Spinactinospora alkalitolerans: one gene and its partner. The protein of the gene in region 1 interacts with the protein of each later gene in a pairwise test. Links are inferred from orthologs where the notes say so. Each region holds a gene or a part of one and is shown on either strand. Other genes may lie near its edges.

What was found.
Region 2: the proteins of hemL (region 1) and HDA32_RS12020 interact in binary tests that used the Escherichia coli proteins (3 or more experiments, as listed by UniProt). The link is inferred for Spinactinospora alkalitolerans from one-to-one orthologs.

The regions. Positions count from the first base shown.
Region 1 is NZ_JACCCC010000001.1:197,181-206,704, forward strand. Bases 2,186-5,010 are described here. They hold hemL (glutamate-1-semialdehyde 2,1-aminomutase), read left to right. Parts: upstream 2,186-2,865; coding sequence 2,866-4,155; downstream 4,156-5,010. Other genes in these bases: rraA (ribonuclease E activity regulator RraA), read right to left, coding at 2,192-2,689; HDA32_RS01040 (LysR family transcriptional regulator), read left to right, coding at 4,366-5,010. Also shown: HDA32_RS01015 (bifunctional uroporphyrinogen-III C-methyltransferase/uroporphyrinogen-III synthase), read left to right, coding at 1-330; hemB (porphobilinogen synthase), read left to right, coding at 449-1,432; HDA32_RS01025 (bifunctional DNA primase/polymerase), read left to right, coding at 1,522-2,184; more of HDA32_RS01040, read left to right, coding at 5,011-5,325; HDA32_RS01045 (histidine phosphatase family protein), read left to right, coding at 5,349-5,984; HDA32_RS01050 (30S ribosomal protein bS22), read left to right, coding at 6,227-6,325; HDA32_RS01055 (NAD-dependent epimerase/dehydratase family protein), read left to right, coding at 6,420-7,424; HDA32_RS01060 (HAD family hydrolase), read right to left, coding at 7,448-8,242; HDA32_RS01065 (putative quinol monooxygenase), read left to right, coding at 8,501-9,524. UniProt on the Escherichia coli protein: Aminomutase that catalyzes the transfer of the amine group on carbon 2 of glutamate 1-semialdehyde to the adjacent carbon 1 to form 5-aminolevulinate.
Region 2 is NZ_JACCCC010000001.1:2,726,260-2,735,931, reverse strand. What follows is about bases 4,314-7,286. They hold HDA32_RS12020 (FadR/GntR family transcriptional regulator), read right to left. Parts: upstream 6,181-7,286; coding sequence 5,446-6,180; downstream 4,314-5,445. Other genes in these bases: HDA32_RS12015 ((Fe-S)-binding protein), read left to right, coding at 6,562-7,286; HDA32_RS12025 (hypothetical protein), read right to left, coding at 4,993-5,346; HDA32_RS12030 (CocE/NonD family hydrolase), read left to right, coding at 4,314-4,935. Also shown: HDA32_RS12045 (2Fe-2S iron-sulfur cluster-binding protein), read left to right, coding at 1-309; formate dehydrogenase accessory sulfurtransferase FdhD, read left to right, coding at 390-1,250; HDA32_RS12035 (ATP-grasp domain-containing protein), read left to right, coding at 1,620-2,897; more of HDA32_RS12030, read left to right, coding at 2,908-4,313; more of HDA32_RS12015, read left to right, coding at 7,287-7,302; HDA32_RS12010 (lactate utilization protein B), read left to right, coding at 7,361-8,821; HDA32_RS12005 (LutC/YkgG family protein), read left to right, coding at 8,818-9,447; HDA32_RS12000 (hypothetical protein), read left to right, coding at 9,545-9,672. UniProt on the Escherichia coli protein: Transcriptional activator of the glcDEFGB operon which is associated with glycolate utilization, and encodes malate synthase G and the genes needed for glycolate oxidase activity. Also negatively regulates the transcription of its own gene.

The DNA of each region.
Region 1 (9,524 bases):
CCGCCGCCCGCCCCGATCCGCGAGGCCATCAAGGGCGGCGGCTTCGACGCGGTGCTGTTCACCTCCTCCTCCACGGTCCGCAACCTCGTCGGCATCGCGGGCAAGCCGCACAACACCACCGTCATCGCCGTGATCGGCCCGGAGACCGCGAAGACCGCCGAGGAGTTCGGCCTGCGGGTCGACGTCGTCGCGCCGAGAACCTCGGTTTCGGCACTCGCGGCCGCCCTTTCGGAGTACGGTGCGGCTCAGCGGGCCGCGGCCGTCGAGGCGGGCAAGCCGGTCCTGCGCCCCAGCCAGAAGCGGCGCGGCCGCAGACGCAAGACCCTGTGACCGGTCCGTTCGGCGCGCCTGCCCGACGACCCCGCCCCGATTGCTGTTTCCTCGTTCCCATCGACCTCGTCCGGCCGGGGATCTTCCCCGGTCCTTCCCAACCAGGGAGTAGCCAGTCATGACCGCCCGTTTCCCCGTGGCCCGGCCGCGCCGGCTGCGCAGCACGCCGGCGCTGCGGCGGCTGGTGGCCGAGACCCGGGTGCGCCCCGCCGACCTGATCCTGCCGCTGTTCGTCAAGGAGGGCATCGAGGCGCCCAATCCGGTGTCGTCCATGCCGGGCGTCGTCCAGCACACCCGCGAGAGCCTGCGCAAGGCCGCCCACGAGGCGGTCGAGGCAGGTGTCGGCGGCCTGATGCTGTTCGGCGTCCCCGAGGTCAAGGACGAGCGCGGCTCCGCGGCCGACGACCCCGCCGGCATCGTGCAGAAGGCGCTGCGCGACCTGTCGTCCGACCTCGGCGACGACATCGTGATCATGGCCGACCTGTGCCTGGACGAGTACACCTCGCACGGCCACTGCGGCCTGCTGACCCCATCCGGCGCGGTCGACAACGACGCGACGCTGGAGCGCTACGCCTCGATCGCCGTCGCCCAGGCCGCGGCCGGCGTGCAGGTGGTCGCGCCCAGCGGCATGATGGACGGCCAGGTCGCGGCCATCCGCGCCGCGCTGGACCGGGCCGGCTACACCGACGTCGCGATCCTCGCCTACGCGGCGAAGTACGCCTCGGCCTTCTACGGCCCGTTCCGCGAGGCCGCCGAGGGCGCCCCGCAGTTCGGCGACCGGACCGGCTACCAGCAGGACCCGGCCAACGCCCTGGAGTCGCTGCGCGAGGTCGAGCTGGACATCGCCGAGGGCGCCGACATGGTGATGGTCAAACCCGGCCTGGCCTACCTGGACGTCGTCGCGAAGGTCGCCGAGTCGGTCTACGTACCGGTCTCCGCCTACCAGGTGAGCGGCGAGTACGCGATGGTCGAGGCCGCAGCGCAGAACGGCTGGCTGGACCGCGACAGGGTCATCCTGGAGACCCTCACCGCCTATCGGAGGGCGGGGGCCCGCCAGATCCTCACCTACTGGGCCACCGAGGCGGCGCGACTGCTCCGGTAACGGGAACACCGCTTCCCGGTCGGGCCGAGGGTCGGGGTCGGGAGGCGCACCACCGACACCGACCCGCGGCACGACTGGAGGGGGCACCCATGGCCGACGTGATCAGCAGGCGCAGACGCCGACGTCAGACCACGAGCAGCATGCTCGACGCGGCGCTCGGCTACGGCGCGCTCGGCTGGCCGGTGTGCCGCGGCGCCGAACCCGCCCGGCGCGGCCCCCGCGCGTGCCTGTGCGACCGGCTGGGCTGTCCCGACCCCGGCGCGCACCCGATGTCGGCCGCATGGGGCATGGAGGCCACCACCGACCCCGAGACCATCACGCGGTGGTGGGCGGCCGCCCCCGATGCCAACATCATCCTGCCGACGGGCCGGGTCTTTGACGTCTTCGACGTCCCGGCCGGAGCGGGCGTGATGGCCCTGGCCCGCATGGGCCGCGCCGGGGTGCACGCCGGCCCGGTCGCCGCCGTGGACGCCCGGCGCTACCTCTTCTTCGTGGCCACCCGCTCGCCCGCCGACGAGGACGAGTGGTGGTCCTGCCACCTGGACTGCGTCCCCGAGACCATCACCGAGACGCCCGGCCTGCGCTGGCACTGCCGGGACAGCTACGTGCTCGCGCCGCCCTCGCTGCTGCCCTCGGGCAACCAGGCCGCCTGGATCCGCTCCCCGCACGACGGCGCCGACCCCGTCGACCTCCCCGACCCGATCCCCGTCCTCGACATCCTCGCCGACGCCTGCGAGGAGTTCATGCCCTGACCCGCGGTCACCGGCCGGGCAGGTCCAGCTTCTCCTCGCTCACCACGATGCCGTCGTCGTCGCTGTAGAGCCAGGTCTCGGGGGAGAACACCACGTTGCCGAAGGCCACGGGCACGTCCAGCGCGCCGGCCCCGGTCTTGGCCGACTTGCGGGGGTTGGAGCCCAGGGCCTTGACGCCCAGGTCCAGCTCGGCCAGCTCCGCGACGTCGCGCACCGCGCCGTGGACGACGACCCCGGCCCAGCCGTTCTCCGTCGCGGCCTTGGCGATCATGTCGCCCATCAGCGCCGAACGCAGGGAGCCCCCGCCGTCCACCACCAGCACCCAGCCCTCGCCCGGCTGGTTCAACTGCTCCTTGACCAGTGCGTTGTCCTCATGGCACTTGATCGTCGCGATCGGGCCGTGGAAGGCGCGCCGCCCGCCGAACTGGCGGAACTGCGTCTCGCAACTGGCCAGCACCTCCCCGTGGGCGTCGATCAGGTCAGCGGTGGCGAAGACAGCGGTCATGGCGGCTCCTCGACTCGTCAACGGGTGTTCCTCGGTCTCAAACTACTGATGGGACGCCGCGGGCCCGCGGCAGGGGCCACTCGCCGGGGACCCGGACGCCCCGCCGCACCGCGCCGCGCCGGAGTCGGCCCCGGCGCCCGGCGCCCGGTCCTTCCGGTAGCTGAGACACTGGTGACGTGGGTACTCATCAGACTTCAAGCGAGCTGTTCGAACGCGCCGGTGCGGTCGTCCCGGGGGGCGTGAACTCACCGGTCCGGGCTTTCGGGGCGGTGGGCGGCACGCCGCCGTTCATGGCGTCGGGCCGGGGGCCCTACCTCACCGACGTCGACGGCAACACCTACGTGGACCTCGTCTGCTCCTGGGGGCCGCTGATCCTCGGGCACGCGCACCCGGCCGTCGTCGAGGCGCTGGGCGCCGCCGTGGGCCGAGGGACGTCCTACGGCGCCCCCACGCCCGGTGAGGTGGAGCTGGCCGAGGAGATCGTCGCGCGCGCGCCGGTGGAGAAGGTGCGGCTGGTCAACTCCGGCACCGAGGCCACCATGTCGGCGATCCGGCTGGCCCGCGGGGCCACCGGCCGCAGCAAGGTGGTCAAGTTCGCCGGCAACTACCACGGCCACGTCGACGCCCTGCTGGCCGCGGCCGGATCGGGCGTGGCGACCTTCGCGCTGCCGGACTCGCCCGGCGTCACCGGGGCCGGTGCCGCCGACACCATCGTGCTCCCCTACAACGACGTCGCGGCCGTGGAGCGCGCGTTCGCCGAATCGGGGGACGAGATCGCCTGCGTCATCGCCGAGGCGTGCCCGGCGAACATGGGCGTCGTGCCGCCCAGGGACGGGTTCAACGGCAGGCTCAAGGAGATCGCCGCCCGGCACGGCGCGCTGCTGGTCCTGGACGAGGTCCTCACCGGCTTCCGGGTCGGTCCTTCGGGCTGGTTCGGTCTGGAGGGCGTCACCCCGGACCTCATGACGTTCGGCAAGGTCATGGGCGGCGGCCTGCCCGCGGCGGCGTTCGGCGGCCGCGCCGACCTGATGGAGCAGCTCACCCCGGGCGGCCCGGTCTACCAGGCGGGCACGCTGTCCGGTAACCCGCTGGCCACCGCCGCCGGCCTGGCGACGCTGCGCAACGCCACGCCCGAGGTCTACGACCGCATCGACGACGCGGCACAGCGGGTCTCGGCGGCCGTCGGCACCGAGCTGAACGCGGCCGGCGTGCCGCACCGCATCCAGCGCGGCGGCAGCCTGTTCACGGTGTTCTTCACCGACGCCGAGGTCACCGACTTCGACGGCGCCCGGGCGCAGAACACCGCCCGGTTCGCCGCGTTCTTCCACGCGATGCTGGACCAGGGCGTGTACCTGCCGCCGGCGGCGTTCGAGGCGTGGTTCCTCTCAGCGGCGCACGATGACGCCGCCCTCGACCGGGTGGTCTCGGCCCTGCCCCGAGCCGCCAAGGCCGCGGCCCAGGCCTGACCCATCCTCTGATCGGTGTTTGACGATCGGGTTCGCACGGGGGTTTGGCTGTCGCAGTACGCGTAGCGCCGGCGGCACAGTCGGCCCGGGCCCTGAAAGTTCCGCCACACCCCGCGAATGAGGTGGTGGCGGGCCGGAGTGGTGCGGGACGGTGCAGGAACGGTACCGAATTCCCTGGTCCACGGTTAAACGGTTCTTTAGCATAGGGGGATGCTGGACCTCGATCGGCTGCGCGCGCTCAACACGATCGCCGAATACGGCTCGGTGAGCGCCGCGGCCGATGTCCTCGGCATCACCACCTCGGCGGTCTCCCAGCAGATCGCGAAGCTGGAGCGCGAGACGTCGTCGCGGCTCCTGGAGCGCAGCGGGCGCGGCGTCCGGCTCACCGACGCCGCGCGGTTGCTGGTCCGCCACGCCGACCGCATCCTCGCGCTGGTGGCCGAGGCCGAGGCGGATCTGGAGGCGCAGCGGGGCAGCGTCATCGGCGAGATCCGGATCGGGACGTTCGCCACCGCGGCGCGCGGCCTCATGCCGCACGTCCTGCGCGACGTCGCCGGGCGGCACCCGCAACTGACCGTCCAACTGCACGAGGCCGACCCCAGGGCCTCGGTGCCGCAGGTGCTGCGCGGCGAGTTCGACCTCGCCGTGGTGCAGGACTGGCAGAACTCGCCGCTGCCGATCCCCGAGGGCCTGCAAAGGGCGCACCTGCTGGACGACCCCGCCGAGATCGCGCTGCCCGACTTCCACCCGCTGGCGGGGCGGGACTCGCTGGTCTTCACCGAGCTGGCCGAGGAGAAGTGGATCGGGGCGCCGCCGGGCGACATCTGCCACGCCTGGCTGGCCGGTACGCTGCGGCACGGCGGCGTGGAGCCCGAGATCGCGCACTACGCGTCGGAGTACCCGACCCAGCTCGCGCTCGTCGCGGCCGGCATCGGCATCGCCGTGCTGCCCCGGCTCGGCCGGGACCTGCTCCCGCCCGGGGTGCTGACGATCCCGGTCCGCCCGACCCTGGTGCGCCAGCTCTACGCGGTGTGGCGGACCGAGGCCGGCCGCCGCCCGGCCGTGCAGGCCATGGTGACGGCGCTGCGCGCCGCCGCGGTCGGTACGGTTGAAGAGACACAGGTGACATATCTCCCGCCACCGGCGCACGGGCCCAACGGCGGGAGGTAACCGGAAGGGAAGCGACCCGTACGATGTCCACGACCACCGTCGTCCACCTGATGCGGCATGGCGAAGTGCACAACCCCGCAGGGGTCCTCTACGGGCGGCTGCCCGAATTCCACCTCAGCGAACGCGGGCACCAGATGGCCGAACTCGCCGCCAAGTGGCTCTCGGATCGGGACGTCGCGGTGCTCTACTCGTCGCCGCTGGAACGCGCACAGGAGACCGCCGAGCCGATGTCGGAGGGGTTCGGCCTGCCGGTCCACCTGGACGAGCGGCTCATCGAGGCCGGCAACAGCTTCCAGGGCAAGCCGTTCAACTCGCGTTCGGTGATCGACCCGCGGACGTGGCGGCGGCTGTACAACCCCTTCCAGCCCTCGTGGGGCGAGCCCTACACCGCGATCGTGGCCCGCATGGTCGAGATCGTCAAAGAGGTCCGCAGGGAGGCATGGGGCCACGAGGCGGCCTGCGTCAGCCACCAGCTGCCCATCTGGATGGCGCGGCGCGCCGCCGAGGGCCAGCGGCTGTGGCACCGGCCCGACCGGCGCCAGTGCAACCTCGCCAGCGTCACGTCGCTGACCTTCGAGGACCACAGGCTGGTCAGCGTCGGCTACAGCGAGCCGGCCGCCGAGCTCTACACCAGGGGCCGCAGCGTTCCGGGAGCCTAGACCGACCCTCGCGGCGGGCCGGACACGGGCGCCGCTCCGCGTGCGTGCGTTCGTCGGCTTGGGGGAGAGGGTAGGCTAGCTCGTTGGGTGCTGTTTCTGTCTGCTGAAACGCGCGCCCCCCACGTGCCGTGCCGCGTTCCGAGTGGGGACGCGCCGCCGCACCCGCAGGACGGCGAGACGAGCTCCCAGCTCAACCGTTTCCGCCGTCATGTCTCCTTTGATCGTGTGCAAGAGGTGATCCCATGGGTTCCGTCATCAAGAAGCGCCGCAAGCGCATGGCCAAGAAGAAGCACCGCAAGCTGCTCAAGAAGACCCGCATCGCGCGGCGCAACAAGAAGTAGGCCCGTCTCTCCGCCGACGTGTGCGGGCCGAGGCGGTCCGCGGCCGACGCGGAGACACCCCTCTTGTCCGTCCCGCCTAAGGAGGCGTGTCGATATGGCCCGCGTCGTGCTCGTCACCGGGGTCTCCCGCTACCTGGGGGCCCGGGTCGCGAACACCTTGCAGGCCGATCCCGGCATCGATCGGGTCATCGGCGTGGACTCCGCCCCGCCCCGGCACCCGCTGGGACGGACGGAGTTCGTCCAGGCCGACCTGCACGACGGCAGCGTGAACACGGTCGTCCGCGACTCGGGCGCCGATACGGTTCTCCACCTGAGTCTGGTCGCGACGCCAGAGAGCGCGGGCGGCCGGGCGGCGATGAAGGAGAACAACGTCCTCGGCGCCATGCAGGTGCTCGCCGCCTGCCAGAGCTCCGGCACCGTCCGCCGCCTCGTCGTCCGCTCCACCGCCGCGGTCTACGGATCCTCCTCGTGCGACCCCGCCCTCTACACCGAGGACCAGGAGGCGCGCGAGACCCCGCGTTCGGGTTTCGCCAAGGACGCCATCGAGCTGGAGCGCCACGTGCGCGGCCTGGCGCGGCGGCGGCCGGACCTCTCCATCGCCGTCCTGCGGTTCGCCAACCTCATGGGGCCGGAGGTCGAGACGCCGCTGACCAGCTACTTCGGTCTCAAGGTCGTGCCCACGGTGATGGGCTACGACCCGCGGATGCAGTTCATCCACGAGGACGACGGCGTGGAGGCCATCCGCCGGATGGCCGACAGCGACGGCGAGGGCGTCTTCAACGTCGCGGCCCCCGGCGCCATGCCGCTCTCCCAGTGCCTGCGCAGGGCCGGCCGGCCGGAGGTGCCGGTGCCCGCGCGCGGCCTGCGCGTGCTGGGCGGCCTGGCGCGTCGGGGTCGGCTCGACTACTCGCCGGACCAGCTGCGGCTGCTCTGCTACGGCCGTGTGCTCGACTCCAGCAAGCTGGAGCGCGCGCTGGACTGGGCGCCCAGCTACACCTCGCAGGAGGCGTTCGACTCCTACGTCACGCACCGCGCCTCCAGCCACGCGGGGCTCCTGGGCCAGATGACGCACCGCGTGCGCACCGCCGTCAGCCGCTGACGTCGCTCTCCCGACTCACGGGACTAGAGCGGGCGGCGGCGGCGCACCATGCTCACTGCGACGCCCCCGGCGAGCGCCCCGGCCACCGCGGCGGGCACGCCCACACGCAGCGCCCTGCGGTGCCTGCGGAACTCGTGCACGGGCCAACCGTGCGCCGCGGCGTGCTCCTGGAGGTCGTCGTCGGGGTTGACGGCGTTGGGGTGCCCCACGATCGACAGCAGCGGCAGGTCGTTGTAGGAGTCGCTGTAAGCCGTACAGCCGCTCAGGTCCAGGCCCTCGTGCTCGGCCAGCGCCCGGATCGCCTCGGCCTTGGCCGGGCCGTGCAGCAGGTCGCCGACCAGTCGGCCCGTGTAGACGCCGTCCACCGACTCCGCGACGGTGCCGAGGGCCCCGGTGAGCCCCAGCCGCCGCTTGATGATGTCGGCCAGCTCCACGGGCGTCGCCGTGACCAGCCAGACGCGCTGCCCGGCGCTGAGATGGCGCCGGACCAGGACGCGCGCGCCCTCCCAGATCCGGTCGGCCATCGTGTCGTCGTAGATCTCCTCGCACAGCGAAACGAGGTCGTCGACCTTGTGCCCGGCCACGAAGGCCAGGGCGGCCTCGCGCGCGGCGTTGATGTGGTCGGGCTGCTCCGCGCCGCTGACCCGGAACACCATCTGCCCCCACGCGAACCGCATCAGGTCCCGCGTGGTGAAGAGGTCACGTGCCGCCAGGCCGCGGGCGAAGTGGTAGATCGACGCACCCCGCATAAGGGTGTTGTCGACGTCGAAGAAGGCCGCGGACCCGCCGGGCGCCGGCGCGGCCTCGGCGTCCAGCATGGCTTCGGCGGCCGCGGCGGCCGCCTCTCCCGCGAGGGCGGCACGGCCGTGGTCGCGGCGGAGATGACTCCACATGTTTCGAGCCTAAGGCCCGTGGGGAGGGGGACCGCGCGTCGGCGAAGAGCCGGTGATGCCAGTGAGGTAACTCACATCTCAATTCGGGCGCGAGGCTCAGTACAGCGGGATCACGCCGTTCCGGGACAGGACTTTCCTCGCCGCGTGCGCGTTCCAGCCCAGAAGTGCAGCATCATTATCGGGATGGTCGAGGTAGGACTGGCTTTTGTCTGCGCCCTGGTGGCTTGGAGCGCCACCGCGGCGCTCAGCGCGCGTTGTTACCGGAACCCGCAGTTGTACGCGGGGGTGTGGGTCGCCTCAGGGGTGAGCGTCACGATCGCGCTCAGCGCGGCGTTCCCCGGCGCCCTGCTGGACTTCTCCGGGGTCACGTTCCGAATCTTCCAGATCGGCGTCGGCCTGCTCGGGCCGCTGCTACTGGGCTGGGGCGCCGTCGAGTACGCGGTGAGGTCGGCGCGGGCGCGCTTCGGCGTCCGGCTGGCCGTGCTCACCCTGACGATCGTGCCGCTGGTCGTCCTCCTCATCGACAGGCTGAGGGGGCGCTACAGCGGCAGCTACCCCGCCGCCGGCGACCACTACGACGTGATCCCCATGTTCGCGCTGGGGCTGGTGCACGCGTTCGCCGCCGGCGCACTCATCGCGTGTGCGATCGTGGTGCTGCGGCGGATGCGCGACCGGCCGCGGATCGCGCGGCACGAACTGGGGGTCCTCGGACTCGCCGCCGGCGCCGTGCTGCTGGAGGTCCTCGTCAGCAGGTTCGGCCTGGGCATCCTCGGACAGTTGATGCTGGTCGGCGCGGTCGCCTGCCTGTGGACCGCGGGCCTGCGGGCCGCCGATCCGCCGAGGGAGCGCCGGGGCCGCCGCCGCGGCGGCCGCCGCGCGCGCGATCCCCGCGACGACGATCCCGAACCCGATGACGGCTACGACGATGACGACCGCTTTGACGCGGAGGAGGACGACGTGCGGCGCAAGCGCCGAGGTGCCGACCGCAGCGCAGACTACGACGAGCCGGTGGCGCCGCCCAGGCCTTCGCAGCGGCTGCGCGGGATCATCACCATCTACACGCTGGCCGAAGGCCAGGGGGACGCGTTCGACGACTGCGCCGACGAGGTCGTCGACGGGGTGGACCGGCACGAGCCGGACACGCTGCTGTTCGCCTGCCACACCGTTTCCAGCGCCCCGCAGCAGCGCATCGTCTACGCGATCTACC
Region 2 (9,672 bases), 2.5 Mb from region 1 along the record:
CACGACGTCGCGCTGCCCGATTCGGCCTGCGTGTACTGCGGGAACTGCATCGAGGTGTGCCCGACCGGGGCCCTGTCGTTCAAGACCGAGTTCGACATGCGCGCCGAGGGTAGGTGGGAGGAGGAGCGGCAGAAGCAGACCACGACGATCTGCACCTACTGCGGCGTCGGGTGCAACGTGACCCTGCACGTCCAGGACAATGAGATCGTCAAGGTCACCTCGCCGCACGACAATCCGGTCACGCACGGCAACCTGTGCATCAAGGGCAGGTTCGGCTTCCAGCACGTGCAGCAGAGGCGACACGACTAAAAAGGCGTCATTCGGGGAATTCCTCCCGAGTCCGGGCGAAACGCCCCGGACTCGGGCGACGCCGGAAAGGCACGGGACTGATGGGACGGGTCACGGTCCGGGAGAAGATCCTGCGGGTGCGGGACGGCAGCGCGGGCGACCGCGTCGACACCCTGGTGGTGGAGGAGCCGCTGGAGATCCGGCTGAACGGCCGCGCACTCACCGTGACGATGCGCACGCCCGGCCACGACTTCGACCTCGCCGCGGGCTTCCTGGTCAGTGAGGGCGTGGTCAGCGGGGCCGCCGACATCGCCGCCATCCGCTACTGCGCCGGCGCCACCGAGGACGGCTCCAACACCTACAACGTGCTGGACGTCGCCCTCGCGCCCGGCGTGGCCGTGCCCGACATGTCGCTGGAGCGCAACTTCTACACCACCTCCTCGTGCGGACTGTGCGGCAAGGCCAGCCTCGACGCGGTGCGCACCATCGCGCACTGGTCGGTGGCCGACGACCCCGCGCGGTTCCCGGCCGAAACCCTGGCCGCGCTGCCCGACCGGCTGCGCGAATCCCAGCGGGTCTTCGACCGCACCGGGGGCCTGCACGCCGCCGGGCTGTTCACCCCCGAGGGCGAGCTGCTGGCGCTGCGCGAGGACGTGGGCCGGCACAACGCCGTCGACAAGCTCGTCGGCTGGGCGGCGCGGGAGGGCCGGCTCCCGCTGCGCGAGACGGCGCTGCTGGTCTCGGGGCGCGCCTCCTTCGAACTGGCGCAGAAGGCGCTGATGGCGGGCATCCCGATGCTCGCCGCCGTCTCCGCGCCCTCGTCCCTGGCGGTCGATCTGGCCGCCGAGTCCGGGTTGTCCCTGGTGGGTTTCCTGCGCGGCTCATCGATGAACGTCTACACCGGCCGGCACAGGGTCCTCCTGGAGGAGGCGTCCGCGACGCCGATGGCGGCCCCGGGATGATCCGCCGGATCCCGGTGTAGGCGCGGGATCGGCCGACGTTTAGCAGCCCCCTGCGTCGGCCGATCCTGACGCGCAGGAAGCCGCTTTTCTCCGCTCCGGTCCCGCGCCGAACGCCGTCTGCGATGCGCACCGAACCAGCGGCTCGGTGCGCCGGGCGCTCACTCCTCGGCGCGGGGCGGCAGTGCCCCCAAGGGCCCGGGTTCGGCTCGAGGTCGGCGACCGGCGGTCCGTAGCGCTCCCGCGGCCTCTCCCGGGTCAGAGGGGACGATCCCTTCCTGTTCAGGCAGCACGCCCTTTCCCTGCGCGTCGGGACGTCTAAAACCGCTCAGCGGGGTAGTGCCACAGCAGCAGATGATCAAGGGGGGCACCGTGACCGAGAACATCTTCGTCCTTGGTCTGGACGAGCACAATCGGCAGACGCTGCACAGCCTGCCCCACCTCGCCCAGTACCGGTTCCACCCGCTGCTGAGCATCGACGAACTGCAGCGCCAGGAGAACATCCGGATGCCGGAGCTCCTGGAGCACGCGCAGGCGCAACTGGAGGCCTTCGACGGCTCGGTCGACGCGATCATGGGCTACTGGGACTTCCCGGTGAGCTCCATGGTGCCCATCCTGTGCGGGCGCTTCGGGCTGCCCTCGGCCACCCTGGAGTCGGTGGTCAAGTGCGAGCACAAGTACTGGAGCAGGCTGGAGCAGCGCAAGGTCATCGACGAGCTGCCCGGCTTCGCCGAGGTCGAGCTCGACGCCACCGCACCGCCGGAGCACCTGCACTACCCCATGTGGCTCAAGCCCGTGAAGTCCTTCTCCTCCGAACTGGCGTTCCGGGTGACCGACGACGGCGAGTTCACCGAGGCCATGGCCGAGATCCGCGAGGGCATCGGGCGCATCGGCGAACCCTTCGACTTCGTCCTGGACCGGGTCGACCCGCCGCCGGAGGTCGTGCGCGGCGGCGGGCAGGCGTGCCTGGCCGAAGAGGAGGTCGGCGGCGAGCAGGTGACCGTCGAGGGCTACAGCCGCAACGGCGAGGTGCGCGCCTACGGGGTGATCGACTCCCTGGTCTACCCCGGCACCTCCAGCTTCCTGCGCTACCAGTACCCCTCGCGGCTGCCCGGCGAGGTCACCGGCCGCCTGATCGACATCTCCGAGCGGGTCGTGCGCCAGATCGGCCTGGACTCGGTGACCTTCAACATCGAGTTCTTCTGGGACCCCGAGACGGGCGCGGTCAACCTCCTGGAGGTCAACCCGCGGCACTCCCAGTCGCACGCCCATCTGTTCGAGTACGTCGACGGCACCCCCAACCACGAGTGCGAGGTGCGGCTGGCCCTGGGCCGTGACCCCGAGCTGCGCCACGGCGAGGGCGCCTACGGCGTCGCGGCCAAGTGGTTCCTGCGCCGCTTCGACGACGGCCTGGTGCGCCGCGTCCCCGACGAACAGGACCTGGCCCGCATGGAGCTGGAGACCGCGGGCGTGACCGCCAAGATCGTGGCCGAGGAGGGCGGGCGGCTGTCGGACCTGCCCGGGCAGGACAGCTACAGCTACGAGCTCGCCCAGATCTTCGTCGGCGCCGCGGACGAGGAGGAGCTGCGGGACAAGTACGAGCGGTGCGTGGCCGCGCTGCCGTTCGAGATCGACGACATCGACGAGTAGGAGGGCGCTCATGCGCACGGTCACCTCCCTGCCCAACGCCGTCCGGGAGGACGAGCACCTGTGGATCCCCATGTCGGACGGGACCCGGCTGGCCGCAAGGATCTGGCGGCCGGTCTCCTCCGACGACGACCCGGTGCCGGCGGTGCTGGAGTTCATCCCCTACCGCAAGCGCGACCTCACCGCCAAGCGCGACTCCATCCACCACCCCTACATGGCCGGGCACGGCTACGCGTGCGCGCGGGTGGACCTGCGCGGCAGCGGCGACTCCGAAGGGGTGCTGACCGACGAGTACCTGGAGCAGGAGCTGTGCGACGCCGAGGAGGTGCTGGCCTGGCTGGCCGACCAGCCGTGGTGCAGCGGCCGCACCGCCATGATGGGCATCTCCTGGGGCGGGTTCAACGCGCTGCAGGTGGCGGCCAGGCGGCCCGAGAGCCTCGGCGCGATCGTCACGGTCGCCTCCACCGACGACCGCTACGCCGACGACGTGCACTACATGGGCGGCTGCCTGCTCAGCGACAACCTGTCCTGGGCCTCGACGATGTTCGCCTACACCTCCTGCCCGCCGGACCCGGCCCTGGTGGGAGAGCACTGGCGCGAGATGTGGCACGAGCGGCTGGAGGGCAGCGGACTGTGGCTGCAGACCTGGCTGAGCCACCAGCGCCGCGACGACTACTGGCGGCACGGGTCGGTGTGCGAGGACATGTCGGCCATCCGGGTGCCGGTGATGGCGGTGAGCGGCTGGGCCGACGGCTACTCCAACGCCGTCTTCCGGCTGATGGAGGGGCTGGACGTGCCCCGGCTGGGACTGATCGGCCCCTGGTCGCACAAGTACCCGCACCTGGGCCAGCCGGGTCCGGCCATCGGCTTCCTGCAGCAGGTGGTGCGCTGGTGGGACCGCTGGCTCAAGGACGCCGACAACAACATCATGGACGACCCGATGCTGCGGAGCTGGATGCAGGAGAGCGCCCCGCCCTCCACCGCCTACGCCGAACGGCCCGGCCGCTGGGTGGGCGAGCCCGAGTGGCCCTCCCCGCACATCGAGCTCCGGCACCACCCGCTGGGCCGGCACCGCATCGCCGAGCCCGGCGAGACCGTGGAGCCCATGGAGCTGACGCTGCAGTCGCCGCTGTCGGTGGGCCGGTTCGCCGGGAAGTGGTGCTCCTACAACGCGCCGCCGGACCTGCCCTACGACCAGCGCGAGGAGGACGGCGGCTCGATGGTCTTCGACAGCGGCCCGCTCCCCGAGCGCTGCGAGATCCTCGGGGCGCCGGTGGTGAACCTGGAGTTCGCCTCGGACCGGCCCGTGGCCATGGTCGCCGTGCGGCTGTCCGACATCGCGCCGGACGGCAAGGCCACCCGCGTGACCTACGGCCTGCTCAACCTCACCCACGTCAGCGGGCACGACACCCCCGAGGCGCTGGTCCCCGGCGAGCGCTACCGGGCGGCCGTGCGACTCAACGGCGTGGCGCAGGCGTTCCCCGCCGGGCACCGGATCCGCATCTCGCTCTCGACGTCGTACTGGCCGCTGGCCTGGCCGCCGCCCGAGCCCGTGCTGCTGACGGTCTTCCTCGGGGAGGGGACCGACGTCGTGCTGCCGGTCCGCCCGACCGGGGAGGCCGACGAGGTCGCGCCGGTCCCCTTCGAGGAGCCCGAGGGGTCGCCGCCCATCACCACGGTGCAGACCCGGCCCGGCGAGGAGCGCTGGGAGGTCACCCGGGACCTCGTCGGCTACCGGTCGTCGCTGGACGTGGTCAAGGACCTGGGCACCGTCCGCTTCGACGACATCGGCCTCGACGTCGCGCGCCGGGCCTACGAGACCTACTCGTGGGTGGCCGACGACTTCGACTCGGTCTGCGGCGAAGCGGAGTGGACGATGCGTTTCACCCGCGGCGACTGGGACGTGCGGACGGTCACCAGGACCGTGCTGACCTCCGACGCCAAGGAGTTCCACCTGCACGCCCAGCTCGACGCCTACGAGGGGCAGGAACGGGTGGCCTCGCGCAACTGGACCGCCGCGGTCCCCCGCGACCACATCTGACGCGGGGCGCGCCGCGGCCCGGCCCTCCCCGGTCCGGGCGCCGGACGCGTCCGGGCGTCACCGCGCGCTGAACGCGCACAGGCCGGCCCAGGCCGAGGCGAAGGCCGCGACCTTGCGGCGGGCGCCGCGGTCGGGCAGGCCCAGGCCGAAGACCACCGCGTCCCCGGCGTCGGCGGCCACCCGCGCCGCGATCGCCACCCGCAGCGGGCGTCCTTCGGGGGCCAGCGCCATCGCCAGGCCGATCGCGGTGTCGCGCACGCCGATCGCCGAGATCAGCGTGCGCACCGGCGCAGGAGCGCGCCCGTCGCCGGCGACGAGGCCGCACGGGCGGGCCAGCAGCTCCGGCCGCACCGTGATGGCGGCGCTGTAACCGGCGGTCACCAGGCCGAGGGTGCGCGCGAGTCTTGGCATGGTCGTCCCAACTCCTCCCGGGTGTCGGCCCGAACCGGCGTTTCTCCGGCGGGCTCGGGTGGCGGCTACCCCGGCGCGGGCGGCTGATGCCGGTGATCCTCAGTCGAAGTCGTCGAGGTGGGCGCACAGCCAGTTCTCGACCTCCAGGACGTGCATCGTCGCGGCGGCGCGGGCGGCGTCGGGGTCGCGGGCCAGCAGCGCCCGGTGGATGCGCTCGTGGTCCCGGCGCAGCCGCGCCGTCACACCGGCCTCGCGGTGGCCGCGCCAGACCCGGGCGTTGAAGGTCCGCGAGGACAGGCCGTCGTTGACCGCGGCCAGCGTGGCGTTGCCGGTGATCTCCACGATGGCCTGGTGGAAGGTGAGGTCGGCGGCGACCGTCTCCCCGACGCTGCCGCCCTGGTCGATGCGGTCCAGGAGCGCGCCGATCCGGTCCAGCTGCGCGTCGTCGGCCCGCGCGGCGGCCAGCGCGGTGGCCGCGGGCTCCAGCATGCGCCGGACCTGCAGCACCTCCACCAGCGTCTGTCCGCGCGAGACCTCGGCCAGCACGGAGAACGTCTCCAGCAGGTCGCGCGGGCGCAGCGCGGTGACGTAGACGCCGGCGCCGTGCCTGGCCTCCAGCACCCCGAGGGTGGTCAGCGCGCGGAGCGCCTCGCGCATCGAGCTGCGCGAGAGCCCCAGTTCGGCCGAGAGCTCCCGCTCGGTCGGCAGCCGCTGGCCCGGCCGCAGCGCGCCCTCGGCGATCATCGCCTTGATCCGCTCGATCGCCCGCTGCGTCACGGGCGTGCGCTCCGCTCCGGGCGGCGCGGCGGGCCGCCGGCCATCAGGAGTGACCACGGGCGCTCCTCTCATTGTCAGCGCGGCGGGAGCCGGCGGGGGCCGGTCCCCCATCCTGGCAGTCCGCCCTGCGCACTCCCGCACCTCGGTGCCTTGACACTGTCCCACCCGTCAGCGTAGAAGTGGTCGGACCAATTGTCGCATGCCACCCGGTCAACATCGCAGAAAGCGCGGTGGAATGCGATCGAGCGGCACGCGAGCACGGTGGTGATCGGACCAATGAACCCGCGGTCGTGACGGACAGCGGCGACACAACTTATTGAAACGGTTAAATAAGGAGCACCGCCACGAGCGGACGCGTACGGTCGTGACGTCGGGCCCAGCACAGGACGGCATCTCCAGAGCCCGCGCCCGCGCCGGCCGCTGGAAACGAGGAAGCGCATGCGAATCGCACTGTTCATCACGTGCGTCAACGACACCCTGTTCCCCCGGACGGGGTGGGCGGTGGTGCGGCTGCTGGAGCGGCTGGGGCACGAGGTGGTGTTCCCCGAGGCCCAGACCTGCTGCGGCCAGATGCACTACAACACCGGCTACCGCCGCGAGGCCCAGAGGCTCGCGGTCGGGTTCGTGCGGACCTTCGCCGACGCCGACGTGGTCCTGGCCCCGTCGGGCTCCTGCGCGGGCATGGTGCGCGACAACTACCCCCGCCTGGGCGAACCGGGCAGCCGGCTGGAGGCCGCGGTGGCCGAGGTCGCGCCCAGGGTCCTGGACCTGTCGGAACTGCTGGTCGACGTGCTGGAGGTGACCGACGTGGGCGCCTACTTCCCGCACACCGTCACCTACCACCCCACCTGCCACGGGTTGCGGCTGCTCAGACTGGGCGACCGGCCGCAGCGCCTGCTCAGGGCGGTGCGGGGACTGGAGCTGGTGGAGCTGGAGGGCGCCGCGGAGTGCTGCGGGTTCGGCGGCACGTTCGCGGTGAAGAACGCCGCGGTCTCGGCGGCGATGGGCTCGGACAAGGCGCGCCACGTCGCCCACACCGGCGCCGAGGTGCTGTGCGCGGTGGACAACTCCTGCCTGATGCACATCGGCGGCACGCTGAGCCGCCAGCGGGCCGGCGTGCAGGTCCTGCACCTGGCCGAGATCCTGGCCTCCACCGAAGAGGAGCCCGCGTCACCGTGAACCCGACCCAGGCACCGCCGGTCCGCCGACCCGAGGACCAACGCGAGGAGGAGGCGCGATGAGCGCGACGTTCATGGGCATGCCGGCCTTCCCCGAGGCCGCGCGCGCCGCCACCGGCGACGCCCAGTTGCGGCACAACCTGCGCAAGGCCACTCGCACCATCCGCGACAAGCGGGCCGCGGTGGTGGAGGAGCTCGACGACTGGGCCGGGCTGCGCGCGGCCGGCGCGGCGATCAAGAACCGCACGCTGCGCCACCTGGACACCTACCTGGAGCGCCTGGAGGAGGCGGTCACCGCGGCCGGGGGGACCGTGCACTGGGCCGCCGACGCCGCCGAGGCCAACGCCGTCGTCACCGACCTGGTGCGCGCCACCGGGCACGACGAGGTGGTCAAGGTCAAGTCGATGGCCACCCAGGAGATCGAGCTGAACGAGGCGCTGGCCGAGGCCGGCATCACCGCCTACGAGACCGACCTGGCCGAGCTGATCGTGCAGCTCGGCGACGACACCCCCTCCCACATCCTGGTGCCGGCGATCCACCGCAACCGCTCCGAGATCCGCGAGATCTTCCGCGCCAAGATGGCCGAGTGGGGGGTGCCCGCGCCCGACGGCCTCACCGACGATCCGCGCGCGCTGGCCGAGGCGGCGCGGACCCACCTGCGGGAGAAGTTCCTGACCACCCGGGTCGCCGTCTCCGGCGCGAACTTCGCCGTCGCCGACACCGGCACGATGGTGGTGCTGGAGTCCGAGGGCAACGGCCGGATGTGCCTGACCCTGCCCGAGACCCTGATCTCGGTGGTGGGCATCGAGAAGATCGTGCCCACCTGGGCCGACCTGGAGGTGTTCCTGCAACTGCTGCCGCGCTCCTCCACCGGCGAGCGGATGAACCCCTACACCTCCACCTGGACCGGCGTCACCCCCGGCGACGGACCCCAGGAGTTCCACCTGGTGCTGCTGGACAACGGCCGCACCGACACACTCGCCGACCAGGTGGGCCGCCAGGCGCTGCGCTGCATCCGCTGCTCGGCCTGCCTCAACATCTGCCCGGTCTACGAGCGCACCGGCGGCCACGCCTACGGGTCGGTCTACCCCGGCCCCATCGGCGCGATCCTCACCCCGCAACTGCGCGGCACCGCCTCCGAGATCGACGCGTCCCTGCCGTACGCCTCTTCGCTGTGCGGGGCGTGCTACGAGGTCTGCCCCGTCGCCATCGACATCCCCGAGGTCCTCGTGCACCTGCGCGAACGCGTCACCGAGGGCGGGGGCCACGCCGCCGAGCGCACCGCCATGGCCGCCGCGGGATGGGTGCTGGAGGACCGGCGCCGCCTCACCCTCGCCCAGCGCGCGGCGGCCAAGGCCCGCGGCCTCGTCCCCCGCCGCCTGCCCGGCCCGGGAGCCGCCTGGACCGACACCCGCGACGTCCCCGACATCCCCGCCGAGTCCTTCCGCGACCAGTGGCGCAGGCGCGAAAGCGGCGCGCCCGGGCGGAACGAGCGGAAGAAGAGGGGTGGGCGGCGGTGAGCGCCTCCAGGGAACACGTCCTCGCCCGCGTCCGCGCGGCCCTGGCCGACGTCCCCCGCGACGAGAAGCCCGAGGACGTCACCGTCCCCGACGACTACGCCCGCTCGCACGACCAGGGCGAGCCGATCGGGCTGCTGGTCGACCGGCTGGAGGACTACAAGGCCGTCGTGCACCGGGTCGGCGCGGCGGACCTGCCCGCCGCGGTCGCCTCGGCGATGGCCTGGCGCAACACCCACCGGGTGGTGGTGCCCGCCGACCTGCCCGCCGACTGGACGTCGCAGACCGCCACGAGGACCGTGGCCGGCGACGAGCTCGACATCGACGAACTCGACGCGGTCGACGGCGTGATCACCGGCTGCGCCGTGGCGATCGCCGAGACCGGCACCATCGTGCTCGACGGCGGCGCCGGACAGGGCCGCCGCGCCGTCACCCTCATCCCGGACTACCACCTGTGCGTGGTGCGCGCCGACCAGGTCGTCGCCGGCGTCCCCGAGGCCGTTGCGCGCCTCGACCCGCGCCGACCGCTCACCTGGATCAGCGGCCCCTCGGCCACCAGCGACATCGAGCTCGACCGCGTGGAGGGCGTGCACGGCCCCCGCACGCTGGAGGTGATCATCGTCGAGTGACCGGCCGGGCGGGTGTGAAGCCGGGGCCGCGGGGTAGCCGCACCGCCACGGCCGGCCGGCGCCGCGGCCGGGACCCCGCTCAGAGGAGGAGTCGACCATGGCGATCATCCGCGCCGAGCACGTCAGCCGACTGCTGAACTCGGCCGATCCCGACCCCGTGCTCATCGTGCACGAGGGCTCGGCCGACGTCGTGCCGGAGTCGGCGCTCGGCGGGCCGCCCTACCA